DNA from 4 places in the Sphingomonas sp. GW821-FHT10F11 genome. Region 2 is predicted to be linked to each of the others. Evidence: predicted binding sites of a transcription regulator. Region 2 holds the regulator's gene; each other region holds the start of a gene.
The links. Region 2 encodes LexA, which represses DNA repair genes until DNA is damaged. Its sites were predicted from a motif close to GTTCCNCNCTTGTTCT; they were not measured.
Positions count from the first base shown of each region.

Region 1: a site for LexA is predicted at 5,459-5,474, ahead of radA (DNA repair protein RadA). Genes of this name have one in related genera too.
Region 3: a site for LexA is predicted at 5,950-5,965, ahead of uvrA (excinuclease ABC subunit UvrA). Genes of this name have one in related genera too.
Region 4: a site for LexA is predicted at 3,413-3,428, ahead of AC1RT8_RS23670 (ImuA family protein). Genes of this name have one in related genera too.

Region 1 is NZ_JBXASH010000001.1:40,908-48,400, reverse strand. It holds gene AC1RT8_RS00260 (poly(ethylene terephthalate) hydrolase family protein) at 1-308, opposite strand, end outside; gene AC1RT8_RS00255 (DUF423 domain-containing protein) at 447-782, opposite strand; gene AC1RT8_RS00250 (diacylglycerol kinase) at 793-1,170, opposite strand; gene AC1RT8_RS00245 (cation:proton antiporter domain-containing protein) at 1,167-2,921, opposite strand; gene AC1RT8_RS00240 (iron-sulfur cluster assembly scaffold protein) at 2,918-3,352, opposite strand; gene AC1RT8_RS00235 (CvpA family protein) at 3,349-3,915, opposite strand; gene radA (DNA repair protein RadA) at 4,064-5,437, opposite strand; gene AC1RT8_RS00225 (glutathione S-transferase family protein) at 5,619-6,326, opposite strand; gene AC1RT8_RS00220 (glycosyltransferase family 4 protein) at 6,456-7,493, shown strand, end outside.
Region 2 is NZ_JBXASH010000001.1:1,063,175-1,070,667, reverse strand. It holds gene gltX (glutamate--tRNA ligase) at 1-730, opposite strand, end outside; partial or broken gene AC1RT8_RS05260 (ComEC/Rec2 family competence protein) at 759-2,996, shown strand; gene lexA (transcriptional repressor LexA) at 2,941-3,618, opposite strand; gene AC1RT8_RS05250 (molybdopterin molybdotransferase MoeA) at 3,675-4,850, opposite strand; gene AC1RT8_RS05245 (MFS transporter) at 5,019-6,332, shown strand; gene AC1RT8_RS05240 (amidohydrolase family protein) at 6,364-7,493, shown strand, end outside.
Region 3 is NZ_JBXASH010000002.1:346,588-354,080, forward strand. It holds gene AC1RT8_RS07920 (aldehyde dehydrogenase family protein) at 1-703, shown strand, start outside; gene AC1RT8_RS07925 (hypothetical protein) at 757-1,143, opposite strand; gene AC1RT8_RS07930 (hypothetical protein) at 1,143-2,153, opposite strand; gene AC1RT8_RS07935 (LysR family transcriptional regulator) at 2,281-3,180, opposite strand; gene AC1RT8_RS07940 (alpha/beta fold hydrolase) at 3,298-4,218, shown strand; gene AC1RT8_RS07945 (hypothetical protein) at 4,342-5,463, opposite strand; gene AC1RT8_RS07950 (hypothetical protein) at 5,484-5,783, opposite strand; gene uvrA (excinuclease ABC subunit UvrA) at 5,976-7,493, shown strand, end outside.
Region 4 is NZ_JBXASH010000013.1:38,551-46,043, forward strand. It holds gene AC1RT8_RS23655 (alpha-ketoacid dehydrogenase subunit beta) at 1-853, opposite strand, end outside; gene AC1RT8_RS23660 (3-methyl-2-oxobutanoate dehydrogenase (2-methylpropanoyl-transferring) subunit alpha) at 916-2,205, opposite strand; gene AC1RT8_RS23665 (glutaminyl-peptide cyclotransferase) at 2,518-3,312, opposite strand; gene AC1RT8_RS23670 (ImuA family protein) at 3,447-4,199, shown strand; gene AC1RT8_RS23675 (DUF6504 family protein) at 4,522-6,045, shown strand; gene AC1RT8_RS23680 (error-prone DNA polymerase) at 6,042-7,493, shown strand, end outside.

The DNA.
Region 1 (7,493 bases), 1.0 Mb from region 2:
CATGAGGCGAGATGGCGGAGCAGATAGGCATAGGTGGTAGCCGGGATCGGCGTGGTGCCCGATCCGTTGGCCCAGACGATGATCGGATGACGGACGCCGTTCGCGCCGAGACTGGCGGGGTAGAAGATGTCGCAGGCATTGCCCTTTGAGTCGCAACCGGCGGGCGTGAAGCTCTGGGCAACCGTCCAGGCGCCATCGGCATAATATTTCTGCTCGATCGGCTTGGTCGGCAGGTTCGGCCCCGCCGACGCGGGGACGGTCAAACAGACGGCACAAGCGGCCGCCGCCAGGAAAATGGCTTTCTTCATGGTGTCCTCTCCTCGGGTCGTCGACATGTGCCGATCGATCGACAGGATGACATGAGAAGAAAGGCTGAGCAAGTTCACTATCCATTGGGATAGTGAATGAGCCGGAAATGCCACGCAATGCCGGCGATGTGCGCCGATCTAGGCCCTGCGGGCACCCAGCCAGGCGAGCCACAGCCAGCCCGCAATCAACAGCACGCCACCAATCGGGGTGATCGCGCCGAGCCAGCGCGGCAGGCCGAGCGCCATCAGGTAGAGCGTGCCCGCGAAGAGCGCCCCACCGGCGAGGAACAGGATTGCCGGGCCCTTGGCGTCGAGCCGCAATATCGCGAGCGCGGCGATGGCGTGGAGCAGTTGATATTGCGCGCCGGTCTTGAGCCAGTCGGCCGCCGCCCCGCTCGCGCCATGGGCGCCGAACGCGCCGGCCGCGACGGCAAGTGCGCCGGACAGCGCGGCAAGGAGGGCGATCGGGTTCATGACGGTTCCTTCAACTCTCCAGCGAGAGCAATTGCGCCCAGACAAAGGCGGCTCCCAAAGCGACCGCCCCGAACAATGCCGCGCAGCTGATCGCCAGCACGGCGCCGGCCAGCATGTCCTTGATGACCTTGATCTCGGGGTGCACCTCCGGATGGAGCAGGTCGATCAGCGCCTCGAGCGCGCTGTTGATCAGCTCGAGCGCGAGCACCAAGGCGCAGACGAGCACGACGAAAGCCCACCAGATCGGCGGCGGCTGCAGCATGAACAGGGCGACAAAGGCGAGCAGCGCGCACCATGCCTGGGTCCGGAAACTCCGCTCACGCACCCATGCGGTCTTCCAGCCCGCCAGGGCGAAACCGATCCGCGCGGCGAGCGACCGGTTCTTCATCCGGCGTCTTCCGTGCCGCGCAATGGCTGGGTGATGACCTTGTCTACCGCGGCGCGAACGTCGCCTGCCTCGACCTGAGCCTTGAGCCGCTCCTTGTCGCGGGCGCGATACATGTCCTCGGTGCGGGCGATCTCCTCATCCTCGACGCCAAGGCTCGACAGCGCCATGCGCGCCATCTTGATCGCCGATTCGAGCACTTCGCGCACCACGCCGCGCACCGGCGCGCCCTTGAGCTTGATCAGCGAGCGCCGGTCATAGGCGCGCACGAAGATCGCCGCTTTGGGGAAGGCCTCGTGCACTGCCTCGACCATCTCAGACGTTATCTGATCGCCATCGGTGCAGAACAGGATCAGCTCCGCATCGCCGCCGCCCGCCTGGCGCAGCATGTCCAGCCTGGTGCCATCGCCATAATAGACCTTCGCACCGAAACTGCCGGCCACGTCGATCATCTCGATATCGGTGTCGATCAGGGTGACCGGTACGCCCTGCGCGATCAGCATCTGGCCGACTGTCTGCCCGAAGCGCCCATAACCCACGATCAGCGCGTTCGCCCCGTCCGACATCGGCCCTTCGCGCGTGCCACCGTCAGTCTCCGGCTCGGTGCGAATGCGCTGGGTCGCCTTCATCAGGAACGGCGTGGTCGCCATGGAAAGCGTGACGACCGCGCCGAACAGGCTGGCCGCCTCGGGCGCGATCAGCATCGCGTTCTGCGCCTGGGCGAACAGCACGAAGCCGAACTCGCCGCCCTGGCTGAGCAGCAGGCCGAGCGCGAGCGCGCCACGCCAGGTCATCTTGAAGAGCAGGCCGATGCCCATGATGATCACCAGCTTGGTGACGATCAGCGCCAGCGCCATGCCGACCACGAAGAACGGCCGTTCGGCGATGGCGTGGAGATCGAGCATCATGCCGACCGCGAGGAAGAACAGGCCGAGCAGGATCGAACGGAACGGCTCGACGTCCGCCTCGAGCTCGTGCCGGTACGGGCTGTCCGCGAGCATGACGCCCGCGACGAACGCGCCGAGCGCGGTCGACAGGTGCAGCGCCTCCATGATCGCCGCTGCGGCGATGACGGTGAACAGGCCGGCAAATACGAACATCTCGCGCTCGCCCATATTGCCGATGATGCGGAACAAGGGACGCAGCGCATAGCGCCCGAGCAGCACCAACCCGGCGACTGCGATGACGGTGTAGAGGAAGAGCTGCCAGCCCGGCGGCCCCGCGGCGTCGGCCGGGTTGCGTGACATCACCGCGACGATGGTGATCAGCGGGACGATCGACAGGTCCTGGAACAGCAGGATCGAGAAGGCGCGCTCGCCGAACGGAGTGCGCAAGCGGCCGGCCGATTGCAGCATTGGCAGCACCTGCGCGGTCGAGGACAGAGCAAGCGGCAGGCCAAGCGCCAGCGCGGCGGCGAGCGAGGATTGCGTGATCAGCCACACCACCAGCGATACCGCCATACCGCACAGCACGACCTGCATCAGGCCGAGCCCGAAAATCTCCTTCTTCAGCTGCCAGAGCCGTTGTGGATTGAGCTCGAGCCCGACGATGAACAGGAGGAGTGTGATGCCGAGTTCGGCGACGCCGATCTTCGATTCGGCACCGCCGACGAGACCGAGCGCCTGCGGCCCGACCAAGGCGCCGGCGACGAGATAGCCCAGAGTCGCGCCGAGCCCGAACCGCCGGAAGATCAGCACGAAGACGAGCCCGAAGCCGAGCAGGATCACCGCATCGAAGAGCAGGGATTCACTCATGCGTCGAGCCGCGCGCGCGCTATCTCGGCAGCCTCGGCGGCGGCCTCGAACGCCAGGCGGATCGAGGCATGGCGGGCGCTGTGCGGCAGCGCAGGGGTGAACAGTTCGAAGCCGGGCCAGTCGGGCAAGGGCCCCTCGCCTGCCAGCCATGCCGTCAGCGCATCGCGCGCAATGGCAAGTTCCTCAGGCGATTTACCGATCACGCTGGCGCCCATCAGCGATGAGGACGCCTGGCCGAGAGCACAGGCACGCACCATGAGGCCGACCTCGCTCACCCGTCCCTGATCGTCGACATTCACGTCGACGGTCACGCGGCTGCCGCAGACGGGCGAACGCTTTTCCGAGCTGCCCATCGGATCGGTCAACCGATCGTGATGCGGGATGGTCGCGGCGAGGCGCAGGATTTCGGCATTGTAGAGCGGGGCGTTCATGGCCGAGCCTCGCTGACATTCGCGGCTTCGGTGGCGTTGTCCGCGGCGCCGAACACGGGTTTGCCCTTGCGCCGGCGGTCGACGAAATCGGCGATGCTCGCGCTGGTCGTGTTGAGCAGCGGATAGGTCCGGGCCGAGGTCAACCATTCGGGGCGGTGAGTCGGGCCGCCGCGCACCGTATCGGTCATCAGCGCGACGAGCAGGAAGCCGAGGCTGGCGAGGATCAGGCCCTTCACCGCCCCGAAGCCGAAGCCGAGCGCGCGATCGACCGGGCCCATGATCGAATCGCGGGTGCGCGATCCCAGCGCGTTGGCGACCGCGCGTCCGGCGAAATAGGTGATGCCCGCGATGATCGCGAAGGACAGCACCGCAGCGCCGGTGACCGTGCCGACCGATCCCGACAGCGCCTGGGTGAGCGGGCTGTGGAACAGCTTGAGCGCGAAGACGATCGCGACCCAGGCGAACAGCGAGAGTATCTCGGTCACGAAGCCGCGCATCAGGCCGAGGATGGCGGCCCCGCCGACCGCGATCAGTACGAGGATGTCGAGTGCGGTCAGTCCCATATCTCAGCCTTGTTACCCACCGTTCGTTCCGAGTGCCATCGAGCCCGCCGAGATGGCGTATCGAGGAACATGTGTCTCGATACGGGTTCTCGACAAGCTCGACCCCTACTCGACACGAACGGAAGGTGGGGAGCGCTTGACGCGACCGCTAGCCGCGCCCCAGCATATGGTCAACGAACTGACCGAGCGTGCGGAATCCCGACAGCTTGAGCGGTGTCTTCTCGTTGGTGATCGCCGCCGGCACCAGGGCGCGCTCGAACCCGAGCTTGCCCGATTCCTTGAGCCGTAGCGCGCCGTGCGCGACGGGCCTGATCTCACCCGACAATGCGATCTCGCCAAAGGCGACGGCGTCCGGCGGCACCGGGCGCTCGGACAGCGCGGAGACGAGCGCCGCGGCCACCGCCAGATCGGCTGCCGGATCCTGCACGCGGTAGCCGCCGGCAATGTTGAGATAGACTTCGCAGGACGAGAAGCTGAGGCCGCACCGCGCCTCCAGAACGGCGAGCACCATCGCCAGCCGGCCCGAATCCCAGCCGACCACCGCACGCCGCGGCGTGGCGCCGCTGGCGAGGCGGACGACCAGCGCCTGGATCTCGACCAGCACGGGGCGCGTACCCTCGAGCGCGGGGAAGACGGTCGTGCCAGTCACGCCCTCGTCGCGCTGCGTCAGGAACAGAGCGCTCGGGTTGGAAATCTCGGCCAGCCCTTCCGCCACCATCGCGAACACGCCGATCTCGTCAGTGCCGCCGAAGCGGTTCTTGATCGCACGGAGGATGCGGTATTGGTGGCTCCGCTCGCCTTCGAAGCTGAGCACCGTGTCGACCATATGTTCGAGCACGCGCGGGCCGGCGATGCTGCCGTCCTTGGTGACATGGCCGACCAGCACCACGGCCGTGCCGCGTTCCTTGGCAAAGCGGATCAGTTCCTGCGCCGAGGCGCGGACCTGGCTGACCGTGCCGGGGGCGCCCTCGATCAGGTCCGAATGCATGGTCTGGATCGAATCGATCACCAGCAGCGCGGGTGCCTTGCCCTGCCCCAGCGTCGTCAGGATATCCCGGGTGGAGGTCGCCGCAGCGAGCTGCACCGGCGCGTTGCCGAGCCCGAGGCGGCGGGCGCGCAACCTCACCTGATCGGCTGCCTCCTCGCCAGAGACATAGGCGACGGGCAGCCCGGCCAGCGCCATCTTGGCCGCCGCCTGGAGCAGCAGGGTCGATTTGCCGATGCCCGGATCGCCGCCGATCAGGGTCGCCGATCCTTCGACGAAGCCGCCGCCGAGCGCGCGATCGAGTTCGGCGATACCGCTCTCCATGCGTTCGGGCAGCGCGATATCGGCGTCGAGGCCGACCATCGTCACCGAGCGGCCGCCCGACTGGAGGTTATGCTTGGCCTGGAACGGCGTGACGGTGCCGCCGACCTCCTCGACCAGCGTATTCCATTCCGCACAATCGGCGCACTGGCCCGCCCAGCGGTTCGCGACCGATCCGCAGGCCTGGCAGACATAGCGTTTCTGAGGTTTCGCCATGTGCGATGCCTTAGCGGAAGAGGAACGAGAGGGGAACAAACTTTTCCCGCACCTTCACCTCGTCATGCCGGACTAGTTCCGGCATCCACCGTTCCACCAGCCTCAAGGCCGATGAATGTGCGGGACGGGGGACCCCGGAAGCAAGTCCGGGGTGACGCGATGGGTCAGGCTTGGGCGTCGATCAGGCCGGTTTTGCGGGGATGGTGAGGCCGCGCTGTACCGCTGGCCGCGCAAGGCCGCGCTCGAGCCAGGCGGCGACATTCTTGAAGTCGTCGAAGCCGACCAGCTCGCGTGCCTCGTAGAAGCCGATCAGATTGCGCACCCAGCCGAGCATCGAAATGTCCGCGATGGTATAGTCGTCGCCGAGGAACCAGTCCTTGCCGGCCAGCGCACCGTCCATCACACCGAGCAGGCGCTTCGATTCGTCGACGTAGCGACCGAGCGGGCGCTTGTCCTCCCAGGCCTTGCCGGCGAATTTGTTGAAGAAGCCGAGTTGGCCGAACATCGGCCCGACGCCTCCCATCTGGAACATCACCCACTGGGTCGCCTCCCAGCGGCCGGTGGGATTGGAGGGGATGAACTTGCCCGTCTTGCCGGCGAGATAGAGCAGGATCGCGCCGCTTTCGAACAGGCCAAGCGGTTTGCCGCCCGGCCCGTCGGGATCGATCATCGCCGGTATCTTGCCGTTCGGGTTGAGCGAGACGAATTCGGGCGATTTCTGATCGTTGGTGGCGAAATCGACGAGATGCGGCTCATAGGGCAGCCCGGTTTCCTCGAGCATGATCGACACCTTCACGCCGTTCGGCGTCGGCAGCGAATAGAGCTGGATGCGGTCGGGATGCTGCGCAGGCCAGCGTTTGGTGATCGGGAAATCGGACAGATCGGTCATGTAGGTCTCCTTCGCGCCTGAACGTAGGGGGCCCGAAGCCGCGATTCACCTCCCTGCATGAACGGAATTTAACCTGGCCTGCCCAGCGCAGAGATTGGCGTTTCGCTCCGGCAGGTATATGCGCCCGCAATGCAAGCGAAAGACCTCCGCGTCGCGCTGTTCAGCGGCAACTATAATTATACACGCGACGGCGCGAACCAGGCGCTCAATCTTCTCGTCGGCCATTTGCTGAAACAGGGGGCGACGGTGCGCGTCTATTCCCCGACCAGCCGCCGCCCCGCCTTCGCCCCAACCGGCGACCTGGTCAGCGTGCCCTCGCTCAAGCTTCCCGCCGGCCGCGCGGAATACAAGCTAGCCCGAGGCATGCCGGCGAAGACGCGGGCTGATGTCGACGCCTTCGCGCCGAACCTGATCCATGTCTCGGCACCCGACTGGCTCGGCCACGCCGCGGTGCGTTATGCCGAGAAGAACCACATCGCCTCGGTCGCGTCCTATCATACGCGGTTCGAGACCTATGTCCGCTATTACGGCATCGGCTTCCTCGAGCCGATCATCATCAATGCCCAGCGCAAATTCTATTCGCGCGTCGACGAGGTGCTCGCGCCGAGCCAGATGATGGGCGAGATCCTGCGCGACTGGGGCGTAACGGCGCATATCTCGCGCTGGTCGCGCGGGGTGAACCACGACCGGTTCAATCCCGGCCGCCGCGACATGGAATGGCGACGCGGCCTCGGCATCGCGGACGATGAGATCGCGGTCGGTTTCCTCGGCCGGCTGGTGAAGGAAAAGGGCCTCGACGTGTTTGCCGAGGCGATGCACGCACTCGACGCGCGGGGCGTGCGGCACAAGACGCTGGTGGTGGGCGAAGGCCCGGCGCGGGACTGGTTCGCGCAGGAGATCCCCGACGCGGTGTTCGCCGGATTCCAGTCGGGCGATGATCTGGGCCGCGCGGTCGCCTCGATGGACGTGTTCTTCAACCCGAGCGTGACCGAGACCTTCGGCAACGTCACCCTCGAGGCGATGGCGGCGAAGGTGCCGGTGGTCGCGGCACGGGCATCGGGCGCGGTCGGGCTGATCGATGACGGCGTCACCGGGTTGATCGTCGATCCGACCGACATCCAGGGCTATGCCGACGCGTTGCAGCGCTTCTGCGAGGATGACGCCTTC
Region 2 (7,493 bases):
GCGCGTAGACCGGTTCGGGCCAGCCCATCGCCTTGATGATCGGCAGCTGGCGGAACGCGTTGTTGAGATGGTCGTCGCCGCGGATGACGTGAGTCACGCCCATGTCGTGATCGTCGACCACGACCGCGAGCATATAGGTCGGCGTGCCGTCCGACCGCAGCAGGACGAGATCGTCGATCTCCTCATTCTGCACGGTGACCGAACCCTGGACCCGGTCGACGATGGTCGTCGCGCCCTCCTTCGGCGCCTTCAGCCGGACGACGAAGGGCGCACCCTCGGGCGCCTCTGCGGGCGAGCGATCGCGCCAGCGGCCGTCGTATCGCATCGGCTTGCCGGCGGCCTTCTGGCTCTCGCGCAGCGCGGTCAGCTCGTCGGGCGTGGCGTAGCATCGATAGGCATTGCCCTGCTCGACCATCTGATAGGCGACTTCGGCGTGACGCTTCGCGCGCTCGAACTGGTAAACGGTGTCGCCGTCCCAATCGAGGCCGAGCCAGGTCATCGAGCTGAGGATCGCGTCGATCGCCGGCTGGGTCGAGCGGGCGCGATCGGTATCCTCGATGCGCAGCAGGAACTTGCCGCCGTGATGGCGCGCGAACAGCCAGTTGAACAGCGCCGTGCGGGCGCCGCCAATATGCAGATAACCGGTAGGCGACGGCGCGAAGCGCGTCACCACTGCGGACGTGTCGGGCGTGCCGGTATCGGCCGCCGCGGTATCAGACCTTGCGCCCAAACGCGCTTGCTCCCAGACTTGAAAATCGATGGCCAGTACAGCCGCCGAGGCCCCTAGCACGCGACCCCCGTGGCTTCAAATCGTGGCGGGCGACCGGTTGCGCAAGGCGAAGGCCGCGATCGAGCTGTGGCTCGAGGCGGAGCGCGATCAGCTTTTCCTGTGGGTGCCGGTGTCGTTTGGGGCGGGCATCGCCGCGTGGTTCGTGCTGCCCGATCCTGGCTGGTGGTGGACGGTCCTGTCTGCGCTGGCCGGGGTGGCGTTGTTTGCGATCGCCATTGCCCGCGGTGGGCGGGCCGGGCGCGTGGTGGCGGTGGGCTCACTGCTCGCCGCAGCGGGACTGGCGTTGATCTGGTGGCGGGCGGAGAGTTCGGACGGGCAGGTGCTGGCCAGGCCCGTGATCGCAACCTTTGAAGCGCGCGTGGAGCGGGTCGAACCGCTGCCGTCGCGCGATCTGGTACGGCTGCGGCTGGCGCCGGTTCGAGTGGTAGCGGTGCCTGCGCGTCCGGGACGCAGGGATACGCGGCCGCTGCCGACCCTGCCGCAACATGTCCGCGTCAACCTGGCCGAGGCGGATGTGCCGGCGGGGCTGTCGCGGGGCGCGACGATCCGGCTCGGCGCCCGGCTGATGCCGCCGCCTCAGCCGGCGGTACCCGGGGCGTACGACTATGCCCGCGTGGCGTGGTTCGACGGGATCGGCGCCACCGGACGCGGATTCGGGCCGGTCACCATCGTCAGCCCGGGCGTGTCGAGTGGCGCTGGCCTGCGCGAACGGCTGTCGAAACACATCCAGGCGAGCGCGCCGGGCGGTGGCGGAGCGATCGCGGCGGCGCTCGCCACCGGAGATCAGGGCGGCATCTCCGAAGAGGATGCCGAGGCGATGCGGCGATCGGGGCTCGCGCATCTCCTGTCGGTCAGCGGACTGCACATCACCGCGGTGGTCGGCGCGGTGATGCTGCTGGTGTTGCGGCTGCTTGCGCTCAGCCCCTGGCTGGCGCTGCGCTTCCGCTTGCCGCTCATCGCTGCAGGAGCGGGTGCGGTGGCGGCGATCGGCTATACCTGGCTGACCGGCGCCGAGGTGCCGACGATCCGGTCTTGCGTCGCGGCCTTGCTGGTGCTGATCGCGATGGCGATGGGGCGGGAGGCGATCACCCTGCGGCTGGTGGCAGCCGGCGCCTTCATCGTGCTGTTGCTCTTCCCCGAAGCGCTGGCCGGGCCGAGCTTCCAGCTCTCTTTCGCGGCGGTTGCGGCGATCGTCGCGCTGCACGAACATCCGCAGGTGAAGGCGTGGTTTGCGCCGCGCGAACAGCGATGGTGGCAGAAGCTGGGGCGGACTCTGCTGTCGCTGCTGCTGACCGGCGTAGTCGTCGAACTGTCGCTGATCCCGATCGCTTTGTTCCACTTCCACAAGGCGGGCATCTATGGCGCGGTCGCCAATATCGTGGCGATCCCACTGACCACGTTCATCGTGATGCCGCTCGAGGCGCTGGCGCTGTTGTTCGACCTGGCCGGGATCGGTGCGCCCTTGTGGTGGCTGACGGCGCGGTCGCTCGATCTGTTGTTGTGGATCGCGCATGCCACCGCGAGCATCCCCGGATCGGTCGCGGCACTGCCGGCGATGCCGGGCGGTGCGTTTGGGCTGATGGCGTTCGGTGGGCTATGGGTCGCCTTGTGGCGGACGCGCTGGCGACGGCTCGGCGCGGTACCGTTTGCGATGGGGGCGGCCTGGGCACTGTCGACGCCGACGCCCGATCTGCTCGTCACCGGCGACGGGCGGCATGTCGCGATCCGCACGGCACGCGGTGGGCTGGCGCTGTTGCGCGAACGGGTCGGCGATTACACATCGGACATGCTCGCGGAGAATAGCGGGGTGGACGGCGAACCCTTGTTCCTGTCCGACCAGCCAGAGGCCCGGTGCAGCCGCGATCTTTGCCTGGTCGAGCAGAGAACGGGCGAGCGGACCTGGCGGATCCTCGCGACGCGGAGCGCCTATCTCGTGCCTGCGGACGAACTGATCGCAGCCTGCGCCACCGCCGATATCGTCGTCAGCGAGCGCTGGCTACCGGGCGGATGCCGCCCGCGCTGGCTAAAGCTCGACCGCGACATGCTGGCCAGGACCGGCGGGGTCGCGGTGACGTTGCGCACCGGCCATGTCGTCACCGTGCTCCAGCCGGGCGACCGCCACCCCTGGCGGGTGGCGGCGCCGGTAGCGGTCAGACGTAGCGGCGGAGCAGGCCGGCGAGCTTACCCTGCACGCGCACCTGATCGGGAGAATAACGCTGGGGATCGTACGCGCGGTTCGCCGGATCGAGGCGGATCATCGCGCCCTCCCGGCGGAAATATTTGAGCGTCGCCTCGCTCTCCTCGATCAGCGCCACGACGATCTCCCCGTCGCGCGCGGTGTCGGCGCGCCGGATCAGCGCATAGTCGCCGTCGAGAATACCGGCATCGACCATCGAGTCACCCGAGACTTCGAGCGCATAATGCTCGCCGCCGCCGAGTAGCGCGGCGGGCACCGCGAGCATCGACTGCCCCTCGAACGCCTCGATCGGCACACCGGCCGCGATTCGGCCGTGCAGCGGGATCTCGATCACGTCGTTCGCGGGCTCGGGGATTTTCTTCACATTGCCGGTCGGTGCGGCGACCGCAGCAGCGCCCTTGCGCACTGCCTCGGGCCGCTCCGGCATGCGCAGCACCTCGAGCGCGCGGGCGCGGTTGGGCAGGCGGCGGATGAACTTGCGTTCCTCCAGCGCGCTGATCAGGCGGTGCACACCCGATTTGGACTTGAGGTCGAGCGCCTCCTTCATTTCCTCGAACGAGGGCGAAACGCCGCTCGCCTCGAGCCGGTCGTTAATGAAGCAGATCAGCTCGTGCTGCTTGCGGGTAAGCATCCCAATTCCTCCGTCGGAACAGACTGGGAACGTTTATGCAATGTTCCGCCGCCGTGTCAAGCGAATGGAAGGATTTCCACCACTTCTCCCGCGCCGAGCGCCGGGGCGTGGGGCGCTCGGACGATCAGGCAGTCGGCGCGCGCGAGGGTCAGGAGCATCGAGCTGTCCTGCGTGTGTGCCGCGAAGACATGGCCGTTACGGGTCGTGGCGCGGAGATAGTCCTGGCGGTGATCGTTCGCCGGCAGGTCTTCGCCGAGGATCGCGGTGGCAGCGCGAGGCAGCGGATCGAGCGCCCCGGCCATGGTTGCGATCAGCGGGCGGAGGAAGAGGAAGGCAGTAACGAAGGCCGAGACCGGGTTGCCCGGCAGGCCGAGCACCACCGCGGCGCCCAGCCGGCCCGCCATCATCGGCTTGCCCGGGCGGAGTGCGATCCGCCAGAAGTCGATGCTGCCGCCGGCTGCCTCGAGCGCGGGGCGGACCAGGTCGTGATCGCCGACCGAGGCGCCGCCGGTGGTGACGAGGATGTCGGCATCGACCGAAGCGAAGGCCGTGGTGATGGTCTCGAGCCGGTCGGGCAGGATGCCGAGATCGATCACCTTGACCGGCAGGTCGGCGAGCAGGGCGGCAAGCATCGCGCCGTTGGATTCGGGCAGCGTCGCTTCGGTCAGCGCGGCGCCGGGTGCGACCAGCTCGTCGCCGGTCGCGACGATGGCGACGCGCAGACGGCGGGTGACGGGGAGGGCGCCATGCCCGCCAGTCGCCGCCACGGCGATCCGCGCCGGGGTGAGCCGCGTGCCTTGGGGGATGAGCAAGTCGCCGCTGGAGAAGTCCAGGCCCTTGCGACGGACGTTCCTGCCCCTGACGGCGGGTCCTTCGCCGGCGAGCAGGATCAGGCCGCCCTCCTGCCGTGCCTCTTCCTGGACAAGCACGGTATCGGCGCCGGCGGGCATGGCGGCGCCGGTGAAGATACGCGCCGTCTCCATCGCACCGATGCTGCCGGTAAAGGGCCGGCCGGCGGCGCTCTCGCCGACCAGGGCGAAGGGGCCGGGCAGGTCGGCGAAGCTGATGGCATAGCCGTCCATCGCCGAGAGGTCGCTGGCGGGCTGGGTCCGCGCCGCGACCACGTCCCGGGCGGCCCAGCGGCCTGCGGCGTCGCGCAACGGCACCGTCTCCGCTTCGATCGGAGGGGCGAGCGCGAACAGGCGGGCCTGGGCTTCGGTGACGGAGATCATCCGGCCTCCCTATCCGGCGGGGCGCCGGGGGTCGAGACGGCAGGCACGTCAGTTACCGCTACCATCTTCGAAACGAGTGTTATAGCAATCGCTTCGGTAGCAGATCGGCCGCAACCAAGTCGGCAGGGTGCTTCGCATGGCCACGGGCCATGTCACGGGGGAAGATGTATGACGGAAGCACCGGCGCCTGACGCCTATAATCGTACTGCCCTGTTCTGGATTTGCGTGCTGGCGCTGTTCACCGCAGCGGTCGCCTTTTCGATGCGCACGGCCGCGTCGGATGCGATCCGCCAGGCAGTGTTCGATCCGATCGACCCGGCCAATTCGGGCAGGATGATCGGCGGTGCGCTCGGCGCCGCGTTCAGCGGCTTCGCCTTTTCGCTGCTGGTGCTGAGCCCGTTCCTCGACGTGATCGGGGCGAAGCGCGTGCTGCTGCTGGCGGCGTGCAGCTTTGTCGGCGGATCGTTGCTGATGGTGCTGGCGCCGAGCATGGGCAGCGGGGCAGGCATCGGGACGCTCGTCACCCTCGGCATGGCGCTGACCGGGGTAGGCTGGGGCTGCACCGAGGCCTCGATCAACCCGATGACCGCGGCGCTCTATCCGGCTGACAAGACCCACCGGCTCAACGTGCTGCACGCCTGGTGGCCGGCCGGTATCGTGGTCGGCGGGCTGGCGAGCATCGGCGTGGGGCAGATCGGGCTCGACTGGCGCTGGGACATCGCGCTGATCATGATGCCGGGCATCGCCTTCGGCCTGTGGACGCTCACCCAGAAATTCCCGAAGACCGAAAGCGCGGCGCTGGGTGTCGGTTTCGGCGAGATGATCGCGGTGCCGTTCAAGCGGCCGACCTTCTGGATCTTCTTCGCGATCATGTTCCTGACGGCGTCGGCCGAGCTGGCGCCGGGATCCTGGGTCGATGTCGCGCTGACCCATACGGTGGGCATGAAGGGCATATTGCTGCTCGTCTATGTCTCGGCGATCATGTTCGTGATGCGGCATTTCGCCGGCGTCCTGTCGCACCGCGTTTCCGACATGGGGCTGTTGTGGCTGTGCACGGTGCCGGCGGCGTTGGGCCTGTATCTGCTGAGCGTGGCCTCGTCGCCGGTGACGGCCCTGGTCGCGGCGACGGTGTGGGCGGTGGGCGTTGCCTTCATGTGGCCGACCATGCTGGCGGCGGTGTCGCATCGCTATCCGCGCGGCGGGCCCTGGACGATCGGGCTGGTCGGCTTTGCCGGCGCGATGGCGATCCAGCTGGTGCTGCCGAAGCTCGGCGCGATCTACGACAAGGCCAAGCTGGAACGGGCGGGGGGCGAGGCCGCCTTTGCCGCGCTTCAGCCGGGGCCGGTGCTGAACGACGTGCTGGCCTATGCCGCGACGCGCTCCTTCCAGGTGGTGGCGCTGATCCCCGTCGTGCTCTTCGTGATCTTCGGCGCGGTGCGCATCCTGGAACGCAAGCGCCGGCTCGGCGGTGGAGACGACTGAACCCGCGCTATCCAAGCGCGGTCGCGATGCTATGCTCCGGCTTTCGCTGGAAAAGGGCAAGAGCATGCGGTTGCTGAGCTGGCTTGGTCTCTGGGCATTGTCGCTGTTGGCGATCGCGCCCGTCCAGGGGGAGACGATCGCCTTCACCGGCGCGCGGGTGATCGACGGCACTGGCAGGGCGCCGATCATCGATGGCGTCGTGGTGGTGACCGACGGCAAGATCGCCGCGGTCGGCGCGAAGGGGCGCACCGCGATTCCGGCCGGCGCGACGCGCATCGAGGTGACCGGCAAGACGATCATGCCCGGCATCGTCAACGCGCACGGTCATCTGTTCTTCGACGCCAAATCGGCGGTCCCGGCACGTACCCAGCTGGTCGACCAGCTCGCGCTTTATGCCCGCTACGGCGTCACCACCGTCTACAGCCTGGGCGATGACGGGGTGGAGACGGTGAAGCTGCGCGACGAACTGCGCACCGCGCCGTTCGGGCCCGGCATGGCGCGGCTCTACGTCTCAGGCCCGGTGCTCAACGCCAAGACCCCCGAAGAAGGTCGCGCCACTGTGGCGGCCAATGCCGCGCGCGGCGTGGACATCATCAAGATCCGGCTGGAAGGGCCGCCGGACGCGCCGATCCGCACCCCGGCCGTTTATGGTGCGATGATCGACCAGGCGCATCTCGAGAAGCTGCGCATCGCCGTCCATATGTTCACCGCCGACGAGACGAAGGGCGTGGTCGATGCGGGCGCCGACATCCTCGCCCACAGCATCCGCGACCGCGATGCCGACCCGGCACTGATCGCCGCGATCAAGGCGAACGGCGTGGGTTATATCCCGACGCTGACGCGCGACCTTTCCGTGTTCGTCTATGAATCCACCCCCGATTTCACGACCGATCCCTTCTTCACCCGGGAAGCGGCCTATCGCGCGCCGCTCGCCGCCCTGCTCGATCCGGAAGCGCAGGCGAAGGTGAAGGCGAGCGCCAGTGCGCAGGCGATCAAGCCGGCGCTGGAGCAGGCCAAGCGCAACCTCAAGCTGCTGTCCGACGCCGGCGTGCAGATCGCGATGGGCACCGATACGGGCGCGCCCACCGGCCGCTGGCAGGGCTATTTCGAGCATCTCGAAATGCAGATGATGGTCGAGGCGGGCCTGACGCCGATGAAGGT
Region 3 (7,493 bases), on a different contig from region 2:
CAAGCGCGTCACGCTCGAACTCGGCGGCAAATCGCCGATGGTCATCCTCGACGATGCCGATTTTGCGGAGGCGATCCCGTTCGCGCTGATGGCCGGCTTCGCCAATAGCGGCCAGGCCTGCATCGCCGGCACTCGCATCCTCGTGCCCGCCTCGCGCCTCGCCGAGTTCGAAACGGCGATCGAGGCAGCGGTCGCGGGCATCAAGTCCGGCGACCCGCGCGATCCGGCAACCGCGATCGGCCCGATGGTCAGCCAGCGCCAATGGGACCGCGTCCAGTCCTATATCCGCAAAGGCATTGAGGAGGGCGCGACCCTGCTCGCGGGCGGAGAGGGGCTTCCCGAGGGCGAACGGAACGGCTGGTTCGTCCGCCCGACCGTCTTCACCAAGGTGAGCAACGACATGACGATCGCCCGCGACGAGATCTTCGGCCCGGTCCTCGCCATCATCCCCTATGCCGATGACGAGCAGGCGATCGGGATCGCCAACGACACCGTTTACGGCCTCCACGCCTATGTCGCCGGCAAGGACGAAACCCGTGCTCGCGCGGTGGCCGACCGGCTGGTCGCGGGCCGGGTGATCGTCAACGGCGCGCCGATGGAGCCGATGGCGCCGTTCGGCGGCTTCAAGCAATCGGGCATCGGCCGCGAGAATGGGGTGTTCGGGCTCGAGGCCTATCTCGAACCGAAGGCGGTGATGGGCTGATCGGGCCCCGGGGCCGCCCCTGCCACGCGCGGGCGGTCCCGTCCTTTTGCGCCTCAGCCTGCGCCGCCGATAAAGGGCAGGGCGGCGAACTTGGTCACGACGCCCGTCACCTTGTCGACGGCGCCCGCGATATCGTCGATCGTATGGGCGATCGCCTGAATCCGGTCGGCCTCCTTCTTCGCTGCCTTGGACAGGGTATTGATCTGGTCGATCAAGGTCCCCGCGGCGATGGCATCGTCGATCTGCTCGATGCCAAGCACGGCGTGACGGCGCAGCGTGTCGAGGATGCGGTCGTCGGTCGCCTTGGCCTTTTGAAACACGGAATCCGGGTCGTCCGAAAAAGGCGCCGACTGAAGGATCTGCATTGACATCGTCAGGTCCTGGACCAGGGTGTTGCGCGTCTGCGCCCAGGCGCCGAGCGTCTTGAGCTGCGTGGCCATCACTCCTCCTCCTTCTGCTTCAGCGTCTCGATCGCGCTGCTCGTCACGCTGGCCAGGTCGAGCACTGCGTTGATCGCCGCTTCGAAATCGACATTGCTGCCCGATCGTGCCGCCTCGGCGAGTTTCCCATGCGCGACGCCGATCGCGAGATAGCGCTGCTGTTCCCCGCTGCGCGCATTATAGTCGGCGACGCGGGCGAACAGGATGTCCTGCGCCGCCCGCAGATCGTCTGGAGACGCACCGTTCGACGCCAGCCGCGAGGCATTGACCTGCGCCTCGGTCGCCGCTTTCAGCAGCGCGGCGGAATCGTACAGATCGAGCCGATCGTCGACATCGGCCAGCAGGCCCGTCGCCTCCTGCACCAGCGGATCGGCGGCAATGACGATCTTCTTCAGGACGCGCCCGCGCTCGGCCGCCAGGAACAGCCCGCCCGCCTTGGCGACGATGGAGGCGATCGCCCCGATCTTGGCGCCGGTCGTGCCGGGCGCCGCGCCCGTCGCCTTGCGGATCGCCCCGTCGAGATTGCCGAGCGACGTGGCAAGCCCCGTCACCGAGGTGGAAAAGGCCTCCTGGTCCTTGGTGGTGTCGGCCGCGAGCAGGATCAGATTGTCGGAATAGTCCGACAGCGCCTGGCCGAGCGCCTTGATATTGGCATAGGTCGGCACCCGCTCGATCGGCTTGTTGTTGATATCGACCAGGGCGCATGGCGCCCGCGGTGCCGTGGCGGCAGGATCGGGCGGCAGCAGCAGGAGCGCGCAATCGGTCGACAGGCGCAGATCGACATGGTTCGCCGCCAGCGCCGCATGGATCCGCTCCTTCTCGTCGGCGGTCAGCGCGGTGAGGCGTTCGTCCTGCACCGCGACCGATGCCTTGGTCAGCGTCCCGAACTGGCCGACCGAGTCGCGATAGGCGGTGTTGATGCATCCGCTGAGGCAGGTCAGCATCGCCGCGACCGCGACGGCCTTGCGCCCGCGCCGCCATGGCCCCGGTTCAGCACGTGTCAGGTCCACCTGTTCCTCCTCCATTGCCGCCGATCGCCCAGGCCTGCGCAGAATACGCCTTCGCCGAACCGAACGGTCGCTTTTTGGCACCGTATCGGTGGTATCGGCGAACCGCGACTCCGATAGCCCGGGGTCGCTATGCCCGATCCCAATAAGGCGGATCGCCGAAGCTTCGCCTGAGGCTTGCGGTCAGCGCGGCGATCTTGGTCGAGGCGCTGCGATCGCGCGGATAGGCAAGGAACAGCTCGGCGCCCTCGGCCTTCAGCCCGATATCCACTTCCACCAGCGCGCCGCGCGCCAGCTGCTCATGCACGAAGAAGGTCGGCAACAGGGTGATGCCGAGCCCGGCCAGCGCCGCATCGCGCATGACCAGGCCGTTGTTCACGCGAAGCGCCGCGCGCGGCCGCAGCACCGTCCAGCCGTCCGCCCCGGCGAAGCGCCAGTCCGCATCGCGATTGGCGTAGAGAATGCCGCAATGCCCGGCCAGCTCCGCCAGGGTCGCCGGCTTGCCCTTGTCCGCCAGATAGGCGGGCGAGGCGACTAGCACGCGCCGCGTCGTCGCCAGCCGCTTCGCCACCAGTCGCGTGTCGCCGACCGGTCCGTGGCGGATCACTGCGTCGAATCCGCTCGCTGCCGCATCGACGAAGCCGTCGTCCAGCTCGAGCGTCAGGTCGATATCGGGATGATCGCGCAGGAAATGGTTCAGCGCCGGCCCAAGATGCAGGATGCCGAACCCGACCGGTCCCGACACCCGGAGCGGCCCGGCCAGCGTGCCGCGCCGCTGCGCCATCTCCGCCGCCGCCTCGCGCGCCTGGTACAGGATCTGCTGCGCGCGCGGCAGGAAGGTCTGGCCGTCCTCGGTCAGGGTCAGCTTGCGCGTGGTGCGCTGGATCAGCCTTGTGCCGAGCGTGCGTTCCAGTTCGGTCAGCCTTTCGCTCACCACCGACTTGGCGAAGCCCAGCCGCCGCGCCGCCGCGCTGATCGATCCCGCCTCGGTGATCGCGGTGAAGGCGGCGAGCCCGTCCATCTTCATCATCGTTCGGAAATCCCGGACACTAGATTCAGGATAATCCTACTAGTCCGAACAACGGATAGCGATCATTTTCCGGAGCAAGACGGGCGCCCCGGTGGCGCCCCAACAGGGGAATTTACGATGCTTCGTTCCTTGATGCTCGCCGGCGCCGCCCTGATCATGGCCGCGCCCGCTACCGCCCAGGTGCCGCCCTATCCGGCGGCCTTCCATACCGAGGAGATCGCGACGGATGGCGCGACCATCCACGTCCGTATCGGAGGCAAAGGCCCCGCCGTCGTGCTGATCCACGGCTATGGCGAAACCGGCGACATGTGGGCGCCGATGGCCGCCGACCTGATGCGCGACCACACCGTGATCGTGCCCGATCTGCGCGGCCTCGGCCTGTCCTCCAAACCCGCGACCGGCTTCGACAAGAAGACCCAGGCCGGCGACATACTCGGCGTGCTCGACCGGCTGAAGATCGCCAAGGCCGACCTCGTCACGCATGATATCGGCAACATGGTCGGCTTCGCCTTCGCCGCGCTTCATCCCGATCGCGTCGGCCGCTTCGTGCTGATCGATGCACCGGTCCCCGGCGTCGGCCCCTGGGAGGAGATCCTGAAGAACCCGCTGCTCTGGCATTTCCGTTTCGGCGGGCCCGATATGGAGCGGCTCGTCGCGGGGCGCGAGCGTATCTATCTCGAACGCTTCTGGAACGACTTCTCCGCCGACCCCAGGCATTTCACCGAAGCCTCGCGCCAGCATTATGCCGAACTCTACGCCATGCCCGGCGCGATGCATTCCGGCTTCGCCCAGTTCGCCGCGTTCGACCAGGACGCGATCGACAACCGCGCGCTGCTGGCGGCCAACGGCAAGCTGAAGATGCCGGTCCTCGCGCTTGGCGGCGAGAAGAGCTTCGGCCTGACCATGGCGGTGGTGATGCGCGGCGGTGCCGACAATGTCACCGAAGGCGTGATCCCGGGCTCGGGCCACTGGATCATGGAGGAGAATCCCGGCGCGACCGTCGCGATGGTCCACGGCTTCCTGGCCCCCGCGAAATGACGTGCCTTCGCCTGCTCGCCGCGAGCGGCGCCGCGCGGGCGGGGAGGCGCAGTTCGGACGGGCTTTGAGGGGGATGGGCGTCCGCCTCATGCGGACGCCCCGTCGCGTTCATTTCGATCGCCGTCATTTCAGCAGGTTGAAACCGCTGCCAATGAACACGCCGAACGATACCTTCTTGGTGTCCGATCGCCATCCGGCGCGAACGCCTCCCTTGAGGCCGGCGTCGCCGTGGCTGAGGAAATAGAGCGGCACATCCACCCCGACCACATTGTCCAGCGCGTCCCAGGTCACCTGGGGCGCGATCGCGATCGGGGCGATCGTGCCATCCCCGTGCCTGAACCGGTGCCTGAGCCCGAGCGCCACGAGCACGCCCTCATCGAGCGTCGGTGCGGCCGGCGATGCCGATGTGCAGGTGACCGGCGTCGTGCCGGTACTCACCGGGCAGAGTATCTCCTCTTCCGCGGCCTCGTATGCCCGCTCATAGCCGACCGATGCGCTGATCGCCGTGCTGGAGCCGCGCAGATAGCGGGTATAATAGCCCTTCGCGCTGAACTGCGCCTTCCGGGCATCATGCGCGGCGAGCGTCGTGGGATCGACATAGTCGAACTTCTTGTATCCGACCGCCGTTTCAAAGCCCCAGTCGAAGGAATCGCCCGGCAGTTGGGCCTCGTGATACGCCCCGAGCTTCCCCGGAAGATGGGTGACGATCAAGGATTCCGAGCCGTTCTCCGGATTGTTGCATTCCTTGATCTCGTCGTCGCGCGCCTTTTCCACTGCGGTCCGCTGTTCGGGGGCGGGGTTTGGGCCAAGGTCGGCGCTGCTCCTGATGAAACGGTCGCCCGCCTTGCCGCGGCAGATCGCCTGCGCCTCTTCGAAGATGTGCTCGGCGTCGGCCGAGATATCGAGCCGGGCGGAACCGCCGAACTGCCCCCAGCGCAGCGTCAGCTTCGTGCCATTGGCGAGCCCGTCCAGCGTCGCCGGCGCCGCATCGTTCTTGCCGTCGAACGGCGTCGATACGATCATGCTGAACTGCTCGAAATAGGCCGTGATGGTATTCGCCTTGCCGTCGCGGAGCTTCCGCTCGCCCGACAGTTGAAGGCCGATAGACGCGGAATCGTCGCCGGTTCCGGCGGTGACTTCGATCTGCTGGGCGGAAATGCCGCCGAAGCGATCGGTCGGCCCGGCCTCCTGCGCGCTCGCCGCCCAGGGCGCCAGAAGCAGCGCGACCGCCAGCGGGGGCACCACGCGATATCCTGGACACGCGCTCATAGCGTGAACTTCTTCCAGCCGGTGCAGTGCGGCTCGCCGGCTTGGCTGACTTCGGCCTTTTTCAGTTTGCAGACCTCGGTGGCGCCACAGGTCACCGTTACCGCCAGCGTCTCGCCCGCCTTGCCGAAGAAGGTGTAGAGCAAGGTGTGGTTCGATCCGTCGCCGCATGATCCCTCGACGTTGATATCCGCCTCGCCGGTGCCCCGGCCCGGGACCGCGACGACATTGCCGTCGATCGCGATCGCGATGATCGTGGCGCCGTCGCTCGGCTCCGTCTTGACGTGCAATCTCGCCATATCCGCCTCCTTGTTCGATGGAGAAGGCCGAATGACATGAACGCCCTGTCCCCATGCGTGACGGCCATCACGCCCCCGCAACGAATCCCCGGACTTGCCCTCGCGCGCCGCCCACCCCACATCCGCGCTTCACGCGTTGACCTCCCGCGCGGCCTCCTTTATCTCAAGAACAAATCTGGAACAGAGTGGCCTATGCTGACCCACATATCCGTCCGCGGCGCGCGCGAGCACAACCTCAAGCAGGTCTCGATCGACATCCCGCGCGACACGCTCACGGTGATCACCGGGCTGTCCGGATCGGGCAAGTCGAGCCTCGCCTTCGACACCATCTATGCCGAGGGCCAGCGCCGCTATGTCGAGTCGCTCTCGGCCTATGCGCGCCAGTTCCTCGAGCTGATGCAGAAGCCCGATGTCGATCATATCGAGGGCCTGTCGCCCGCCATCTCGATCGAGCAGAAGACCACCAGCCGCAACCCGCGCTCCACGGTCGCGACCGTCACCGAAGTGTACGACTATATGCGCCTGTTATGGGCGCGCGTCGGCATCCCCTATTCGCCCGAGACCGGCCTGCCGATCGCGGCGCAGACCGTCAGCCAGATGGTCGACCGCGTCATGGCCCTGCCCGAGGGCACGCGCCTCTATCTGCTCGCCCCCGTCGTGCGCGGCCGCAAGGGCGAGTATCGCAAGGAACTGGCCGAGTGGCAGAAGGCCGGCTTCACCCGCGTCCGCATCGACGGCGAGCTGTACGAGATCGACGAAGCCCCCGCGCTCGACAAGAAATACAAGCACGACATCGAAGTCGTGGTCGACCGCCTCGTCGTCGGCCCCGACATGTCGACCCGCCTGGCGGACAGCTTCGAGACCGCGCTGAAGCTGGCCGAAGGGCTGGCCTATGTGGATCTGGTCGACACGACGGTCGAGGCGTTGCAGGCGGGGGAGGGGAGCGGCAACGCAGTCCGCGAAGCCCCCCAAACCTTCGTCCCCGAAGGCAAGATGAAGAACACCGGCATCCCCGCCAACCGCATCGTCTTCTCCGAAAAATTCGCTTGCCCGGTCTCCGGCTTCACCATCGCCGAGATCGAGCCGCGCCTCTTCTCCTTCAACGCCCCGCAAGGCGCCTGCCCGGCCTGCGACGGCCTCGGCGAGAAGCTGCTGTTCGACGAGGAACTCGTCGTCCCCAACCACGCGCTCTCCATCAAGAAAGGCGCGATCGTCCCCTGGGCGAAATCCAACCCGCCATCGCCCTATTACATGCAGGTCCTCGGCAGCCTCGCGCGCGAATTCGGCTTCAGCCTGGAAACCCCGTGGGAGGATCTCCCCGGCGAAGTGAAGCTGATCATCCTCCACGGCACCGGCGGCAAGCCCGTCACCCTGACCTTCGTCGACGGCAAGAAGTCCTACGATGTGCGCAAACCGTTCGAGGGCGTCATCGGCAACCTCAACCGCCGCATGCTCCAGACCGAAAGCGCCTGGATGCGCGAGGAGCTGTCGAAGTATCAGAGCAGCGCCGCGTGCGAGGTCTGCCACGGCGCGCGCCTCAAGCCCGAGGCGCTGGCGGTCAAGCTCGGCATGCGCGACATCTCCTCGGTCACCCGCCTCTCGGTGGTCGATGCGCTCGCCTGGTTCACCGCCATCCCGTCGGAACTGACCAGTCAGCAGAACGCCATCGCCGAACGCATCCTGAAGGAGATCCTCGAACGGCTCGGCTTC
Region 4 (7,493 bases), on a different contig from region 2:
CCGACAGCTCGGCGCCGAAGCCGCTGGTGCGGGTCGCCTCGTGCACGATCATGCAGCGCCCGGTCTTCTTCACCGACGTCTCGATCGCCTCGATATCGAGCGGCACCAGGGTGCGCAGATCGATGATCTCGGCATCGACGCCGGCCTCTTCGACCACCGCAAGGCAGACATGGACCATGGTGCCGTACGCCAGGATCGTCAGTGCCTCGCCGGCGCGCACGATCTTCGCCTTGCCCAGCTCGATCTTGTAATAGCCGGTCGGAACCTCGCCCGCGGGATGCTGCGACCAGTTCCTGGTCGGCTTGTCCCAATGGCCGTCGAACGGACCGTTATAGATGCGCTTGGGTTCGAAGAAGATCGTCGGATCATTGTCCTCGATCGCCGCGATGAGCAGGCCCTTGGCGTCGTACGGGGTCGACGGGATCACCGTCTTCACGCCGGAGACATGGGTGAAGATGCCCTCGGGCGACTGGCTGTGCGTCTGGCCGCCGAAGATGCCGCCGCCGAACGGCGAGCGCACCGTGATCGGCGAGGTGAACTCGCCCGCCGAGCGGTAACGCAGCCGCGCCGCCTCCGACACGAGCTGGTCGAGCGCGGGATAGATGTAATCGGCGAACTGGATCTCCGGCACCGGGCGCAGGCCATAGGCACCCATGCCGACCGCGACGCCGATGATGCCGCATTCCGTGATCGGCGTGTCGAACACGCGCTGTTTGCCGTATTTCGCCTGGAGGCCGGCGGTCGCACGGAACACGCCACCGAAATAGCCGACATCCTCGCCCATCACGATCACGTCGGGATCGCGGGCCATCATCACGTCCATGGCGGAGTTGATCGCCTGGATCATGTTCATGCGGGCGGTGCCGTCTTCGTTACCCTCAGGGGCGATGATGTCGGCGGGATCGGTGATGTCGCTCATGACTTGCGTGCCCATGGCCGGCCCGAGGCGGTTTCTTCCGCCAGCATCTGCGCCTGTTGTTCCCTCAGATGCCAGGGCATCTCCTCGAACACGCCGTCGAACAGCGTGTCCAGCGGCTGGTGGAGGCCGTGGCCGAGGATGCCGTTCTGTTCGGCTTCCTTCTGCGCGCGCTTCACCTCTTCCGCGAGCGCAAGGTCCTGCGCGGCGTGGCGATCCTCGTCCCATTCGCCGATATGGATCAGGTGATCCTTCAGCCGCTTGATCGGATCGCCGAGCGGCCAGGCCGTGGGCTCGCCGGCCGAGCGATACTGGCCGGGATCATCCGAGGTGGAATGGCCTTCGGCTCGGTAGGTGAAATGCTCGATCAGGGTTGGGCCCTGGTTGGTCCGGGCCCGCTCGGCGGCCCAGGCGGTCGCGGCATAGACGGCGAGAGCGTCGTTACCGTCGACCCTGAGACCAGCAATGCCATAGCCGATCGCGCGCGCCGCGAAGGTGGTCGATTCAGCGCCGGCGAAGCCCGAGAAGCTCGAAATCGCCCATTGGTTGTTGACGACGTTGAAGATCACTGGCGCACGGTAGACGCTGGCGAAGGTGCAGGCGGAGTGGAAATCACCCTCGGCGGTCGAGCCCTCGCCGCACCAGGTAGCGGCGATGCGCGTGTCGCCCTTCGCTGCCGAGGCCATCGCCCACCCCACGGCCTGGGGATATTGCGTGGCGAGATTGCCGGAGATGGAGAAGAAGCCGGCTTCCTTGACCGAATACATGATCGGCAGCTGCTTGCCCTGAAGCCGATCGCCCTTGTTCGAGTAGATCTGGTTCATCATGTCGACCATCGACCAGCCGCGCGCGATGAGCAGGCCCTGCTGGCGGTAGGACGGGAAGCACATGTCCTCATAATCGAGTGCGAAGGCGGCGGAGACAGCGACCGCCTCCTCGCCGAGGCACTTCATGTAGAAGCTGGTCTTGCCCTGGCGCTGGGCGCGGAACATGCGCTCGTCGAAGGCGCGAACCAGCACCATCGAGCGGAGCATCGCGCGCAGCGTATCGGGCGACAGGCGCGGGTTCCACGGGCCGACGGCATTGCCCTCGTCGTCGAGCACGCGGACCAGCTCATAGGCAAGATCGATGAAGGTCTCGGCGCGGTCGGCGGTATCGGGCCTGCGGGCGTCGCCGGCCGCGGGGATCGCAACCTCAGTGAAATCGACCGTATCGCCGGGGCGGAACTTGGGTTCCGGCACATAGAGCGACAATGGCTGTAAATTGGCGCGCGGACTGTCGCTTGCCATGCTCTCTCCAATCAGTGCGCGTTTCGCGCGTTTGCATGAGGCCAACGCACGGAGTCGCCGTTCGGGCCTTGTTATAAAATTTCAAAGCGCTTGGCGAGGGGCCCGCCGTACCGATCGTGACGACGGGCTGACCACTCTGCCACCGGACGTTTCCCGCGGGAAAAGCCACATATGCCCACCCTTCAGGCTTCACGTGCAAAAATGCAGGCCGGGCGGGCGATTGTGGGTCGATGGTCGCGCTGCATGCCGCGGCCCGGACGCCGGTGCCGGCACTGCTGTTCGTGACGCCGCCATGGGCCTCGCGCTCGACCACTATCGGGTTTTCGCAACCCGCACCGCCTGATCCGGCGGCAACAGGCGAATTTCGAACAATTTCGACCAGCGTTTTCCGGTAACGAACAGGCGCTTGCCGGCCGGGTCCCAGGCAATGCCGTTCAGCACATCCTCGCTGTCCTGCCCGCCGCCGAGCCGATCGACATTGGCCAGGTCGATCCACGCCTTCACGTCGCCCGTCGCCGGATCGATCCGCGCGATGCGATTGGTCTTCCAGACATTGGCGTAGATTTCCCCGTCGACCCATTCGAGTTCGTTGAGCAGGGGGACCGGCCTTCCGCCGGCGGTGACGCGAATCCGCCGCCGTTCCTGGAAAGTCGCCGGATCGAGGAAGCGCAATAGGGGGGAGCCGTCGCTCAGGATCAGCGACTCGCTGTCATGGGTCAGCCCCCAGCCCTCGCCATCATAGTCGAAGCCGGAGCGCAGCCCGAGCGTCCGCGCGTCCCAGCGATATCCGGCGCCGTTGCGCCAGGTGACGCCGATGATCTCGTCGCCCCAGTCGACAATGCCCTCGCCGAACACCGCGCCAGGCAGCCATGTCTGAATTTCCGTCCGGCCATCCTCGATCCGGACCCGGCGCAGCGACGATCGGCCGCGCAGTCCCGAACTCTCGTAGAGCGCGCCGTCGCGATAGAAGAGGCCTTCGGTGAAGATCGCGGGGTCGTGCGGATAAGTCCTGACGATCTCGACACGCTGTACCGGGATGGAACCCTGCGCCGTTGCGACGGAACCGGCCAGGCAGAGCAGCACGAACAGCAGGGCACGATGGAACATCGCCCCGGTGTTGCATGGCGATGGGGGAAGCGAAAGAGGGCCGGTGGGGGCGGCCGTCCGGGCGAAGGCTCGACTCCCCGATTGACTCGTTGCGCCAACCGGAACAAAATAGGAACATACTCATTCAGCGAGTCGTGTATTTGTCGTCTGCCGTCGCCCTTTCCGCCTTACGCGAAACGCTTCGCGCGATCGAGGGGGATGGGCTGCGCCGGCGGCCGGTGCTGCCCTTCGGCATCGGTGCGATCGATTCGCGGCTGGCGACGGGCGGCCTCACGCTCGGCGCGCTGCATGAGATCGCCGCGGCGAGCCCAGGCATGGGCGACGATGCCGCCGCGACCCTGTTCATGGCCGGTATCGCCGCGCGCGCCTGGGGACCGGTGCTGTGGGTGGTGCGGCGACGGGATCTGTTCGCGCCGGGGCTCTACCAGGCGGGGCTCGCGCCCGAGCGGATTCTTTATGCCGAGGCAACGGACGATGCCGAGCTGCTCGCGCTAATGGAGGAAGGGCTGCGGCATCGCGGGCTGGGCGCGGTGATCGGCGAGGTGAAGAGCGCGTCGATGGCCAATACCCGCCGGCTGCAGCTCGCGGCGGAGGGCGGCAAGACGATCGCGCTGCTGCTCAAACGTCATGCGCGCGAGGGCGGCAATCCGCTCGCCGTGCCGTCAGCCGCGGTAACGCGCTGGAGAATCGCCGCCGCGCCTTCGACTCCGCTCCCGGTCGAAGGCGTCGGTTGCCCGCGCTGGCGGATCGAACTGGTCCGTCAGCGCGGCGGCGAACCCCATAAATGGACGATGGAGGCATGCGATGAAACGGGTCGCCTCGCTCTACCTGCCCGACTGGCCGATCGACCGGCTGCGGCGGGCGGAACGCGCCGCCGCGCCGCCTGAAGCGCGCACGCCGGCACAACCGATCGTCGATATCCGCACAGCCCCGCGCGACGGCGGCTGGCGTCCCGGCGCGCGCTGGGCGCGGGGGGAGGAAGGGCCGACGCTGCCAAGGCTGCGGGGAGACGATGGGTCACCTGGTTCCTCCCCGGAACGGGGAGGGGGACCGCGCTTGCGCGGTGGTGGGGAGTGTCGGGGCGAACCTGCCCCGCAGGTTCGAGAATTGTCCGGGGGACAATTCGACCCGACGCTGAGCGCGGCACGGTCTCGCCAAGCCAGCCCCTCCACCAGCTGCGCCGGTCCCCCTCCCCGTTCCGGGGAGGAATTGGAAGTCCCCCTCATCACCTCCATCCGCGAGGGCAGCAAAATCCTCGTCGCCGCGACCAGCCATGCCGCGCATCTGCTCGGCATCCGGGCCGGCATGGCGGTGACTCAGGCACGGGCGCAAGTACCGGACCTCGATATCCGGCCTGCCGACCCCGAAGGCGATCGCGCCGAGCTGACCCGCCTCGCCATCACCGCCGCGCTGCACTGGTCGCCGATCGTCGCGCTCTCCGGGGCTGGGCGAGAGGCGGACGGGCTGTTCATCGACATTACCGGCACCGCGCATCTGTTCGGCGGCGAGGAAGCGATGGCACGGCGCATCCTGAAACTGCTGGCCCGGCTCGGCTTCACCACGCGGATCGCGGTGGCCGATACGGTCGGCGCTGCCTGGGCGCTGGCACGCTATGCCACCGGCGGCCGCCACCCGGTCCTGATCTGCCCCAAGGCCGGGCATGTCGATGCGCTCGCTCCGCTGCCGGTGCCGGCGCTCCGCATCGAGCCGACCGCGGTCGAGCTGCTCAGGCGACTCGGCGTCGACTCGATCGGGCAGCTCATGGCCATGCCCCGCGCCCCGCTCGCGCGGCGCTTCGGCGCCGGGCTGGTCGCTCGGATCGATCAGGCGACGGGCCGGCTCGGCGAACCGCTCGATCCGGTCGTCCCGCTCGAGCATATCGTGACCGTGCAACGTTTCGCCGAGCCGATCCTGACCGGCGAGGCGATCGCGCACTGGCTCGACCGGCTCGTCCCCGATCTGATCGCGAAGCTGGGTAAGGCCGGGCGCGGGGCGCGGATGATTGAGCTGGTCGCCGATCGCATCGACGGCAGGCCCCAGGCGATCCGCATCGGCGTCGCCCGCGCCAGTCGCGACCCGGCGCATCTGAAACGCCTGTTGCTGCGCCGGATCGAGACGATCGATCCGGGCTTCGGGATCGACGCGCTGACGCTGCATGTCAGGCGCAGCGAACCACTCGGGCCCCAGGCGCTGGTCGAGCGGCTGGACGAGGACGCAGCACCCGATATCGCGCCGCTGATCGACACGCTCGCCATCCGCATCGGCGCGGGGCGGCTCTGGCGCATGCGGCCGGTGGAAAGCGACGTGCCCGAACGCGCCGCCGCACCCACACCGGTGCTCGATCCGCCCGAACGCGCCGCACCGCCGCTCAAGCCGGGCGATGTCCGCCAGCTCGATCGCACCGCCGATCTCCACCCCTGGCATCATCGCTGGCCGCGCCCGGTGCGCATGCTGCGTCGGCCCGAACAGCTCGACCATGTCATCGCCGAGCTGCCCGACCAGCCGCCACGCCGCTTCACCTGGCGTGGCACGACTCACCGCGTGGTGCGCGCCGACGGGCCCGAGCGCGTCCACGGCGAATGGTGGAAACGCGCGACCGAGCAGCATTCGGTGCGCGACTATTTCCGGGTGGAGGACGAGGCCGGCCAGCGTTTCTGGCTATTCCGCCGCGGCGACGGCGAGCGCGCCGAAACGGGCGACCTCACCTGGTTCATGCACGGGGCATTCGGGTGACCTGGTCCGAACTGCAGGTGACGACGCATTACAGCTTCCTGCGCGGTGCCTCCTCACCCGAGCAATTGTTCGCCGCCGCGGCAATGTCCGGCATGCCGGCACTGGGCATCACCGATCGCAACTCGGTCGGTGGGGTAGTGCGCGCGCTGGTCGCCGCGGAGGAGATTACGGCGCAAGGCTTTCCGATCCGGATGATCGCCGGCTGCCGGCTCGATCTGGTCGACGGCACCTCGACCCTCGTCTGGCCAGAAGACCGGGCGGCCTGGAGCCGCCTCACCAGCCTGCTCACGCTCGGCAAGGGACGGGCCGATGCGCAAAAGGGCGAAAAGGGACAGTGCTTCCTTCATTGGGAAGATGTGGCAGCGCATGCGACGGGGCTGATCGGCGCGCTCATACCCGGCATGACCGAAACCTACGAACAGGACGATCTCGCGCTGCGCTGGATGGCGGATGTCTTCACCGAACGCGGGCACCTTTGCCTGACTCAGCACCGCCGCCCCGGCGATGCGATGCGGCTGCATCTGCTGGACCAGAAGGCGCGGGCCTTCGGCCTGACCCCGCTCGCCACCGGGGATGTACTCTACGACACGCCAGATCGGCGCATGCTGCAGGACGTCGTCACCGCGATCCGCAACAAATGCACGATCGACGATCTCGGTTTTCGACGGGAGCGGAGTGCCGACCGGCACCTCAAATCGCCGGCGGAGATGATACGGCGGTTCAAGCGCTACCCGGAGGCGATCGCCGCTACCGAGGCGATCGTCGAGCGCTGCACCTTCTCGCTGCGCGAGCTGAAGGAGCAGTATCGCTATCCTGACGAAGTCGTGATCAGCGGCAAGACGCCGCAGGACGCGCTGGCGAAGATGGCGCGTACCGCGCTGGCGGAGCGGTTCGCACCCGAGCCAATTCCACCTGCCTATACAACACTGCTGGAGCATGAACTCGCGCTGGTCGAGGAGATGGGATACGCGCCCTATTTCCTGACCGTGAACTCGATCGTGCGCTTCGCGCGCAGCCAGGAAATATTGTGCCAGGGCCGTGGTTCAGCCGCCAATTCGGTGATCTGCTTCGTGCTCGGGGTCACCTCGATCGACCCGGTTTACCACAAGCTGTTGTTCGAGCGCTTCATCTCGACCTCGCGCCACGAGCCGCCTGATATCGACGTCGATTTCGAGCATGAGCGGCGCGAGGAAGTGATCCAGTGGATCTATGAGACCTATGGCGAGAATCATGCCGCAATGACGGCGGTGGTCAGCCGCTTTCGTACGCGCGGCGCGCTGCGCGAGGTGGGCAAGGCGCTTGGCCTGTCCGAGGATATGACCGCAGCGCTTTCGGGACAGGTCTGGGGCTGGTCGAGCGACGGCCTGCCCCCGGAGCATGTCGAGGCGCTCAACCTCGATCCCACCGAGCAGCGGCTCGCGCTGACGCTCGACCTGGCGCAACAGCTC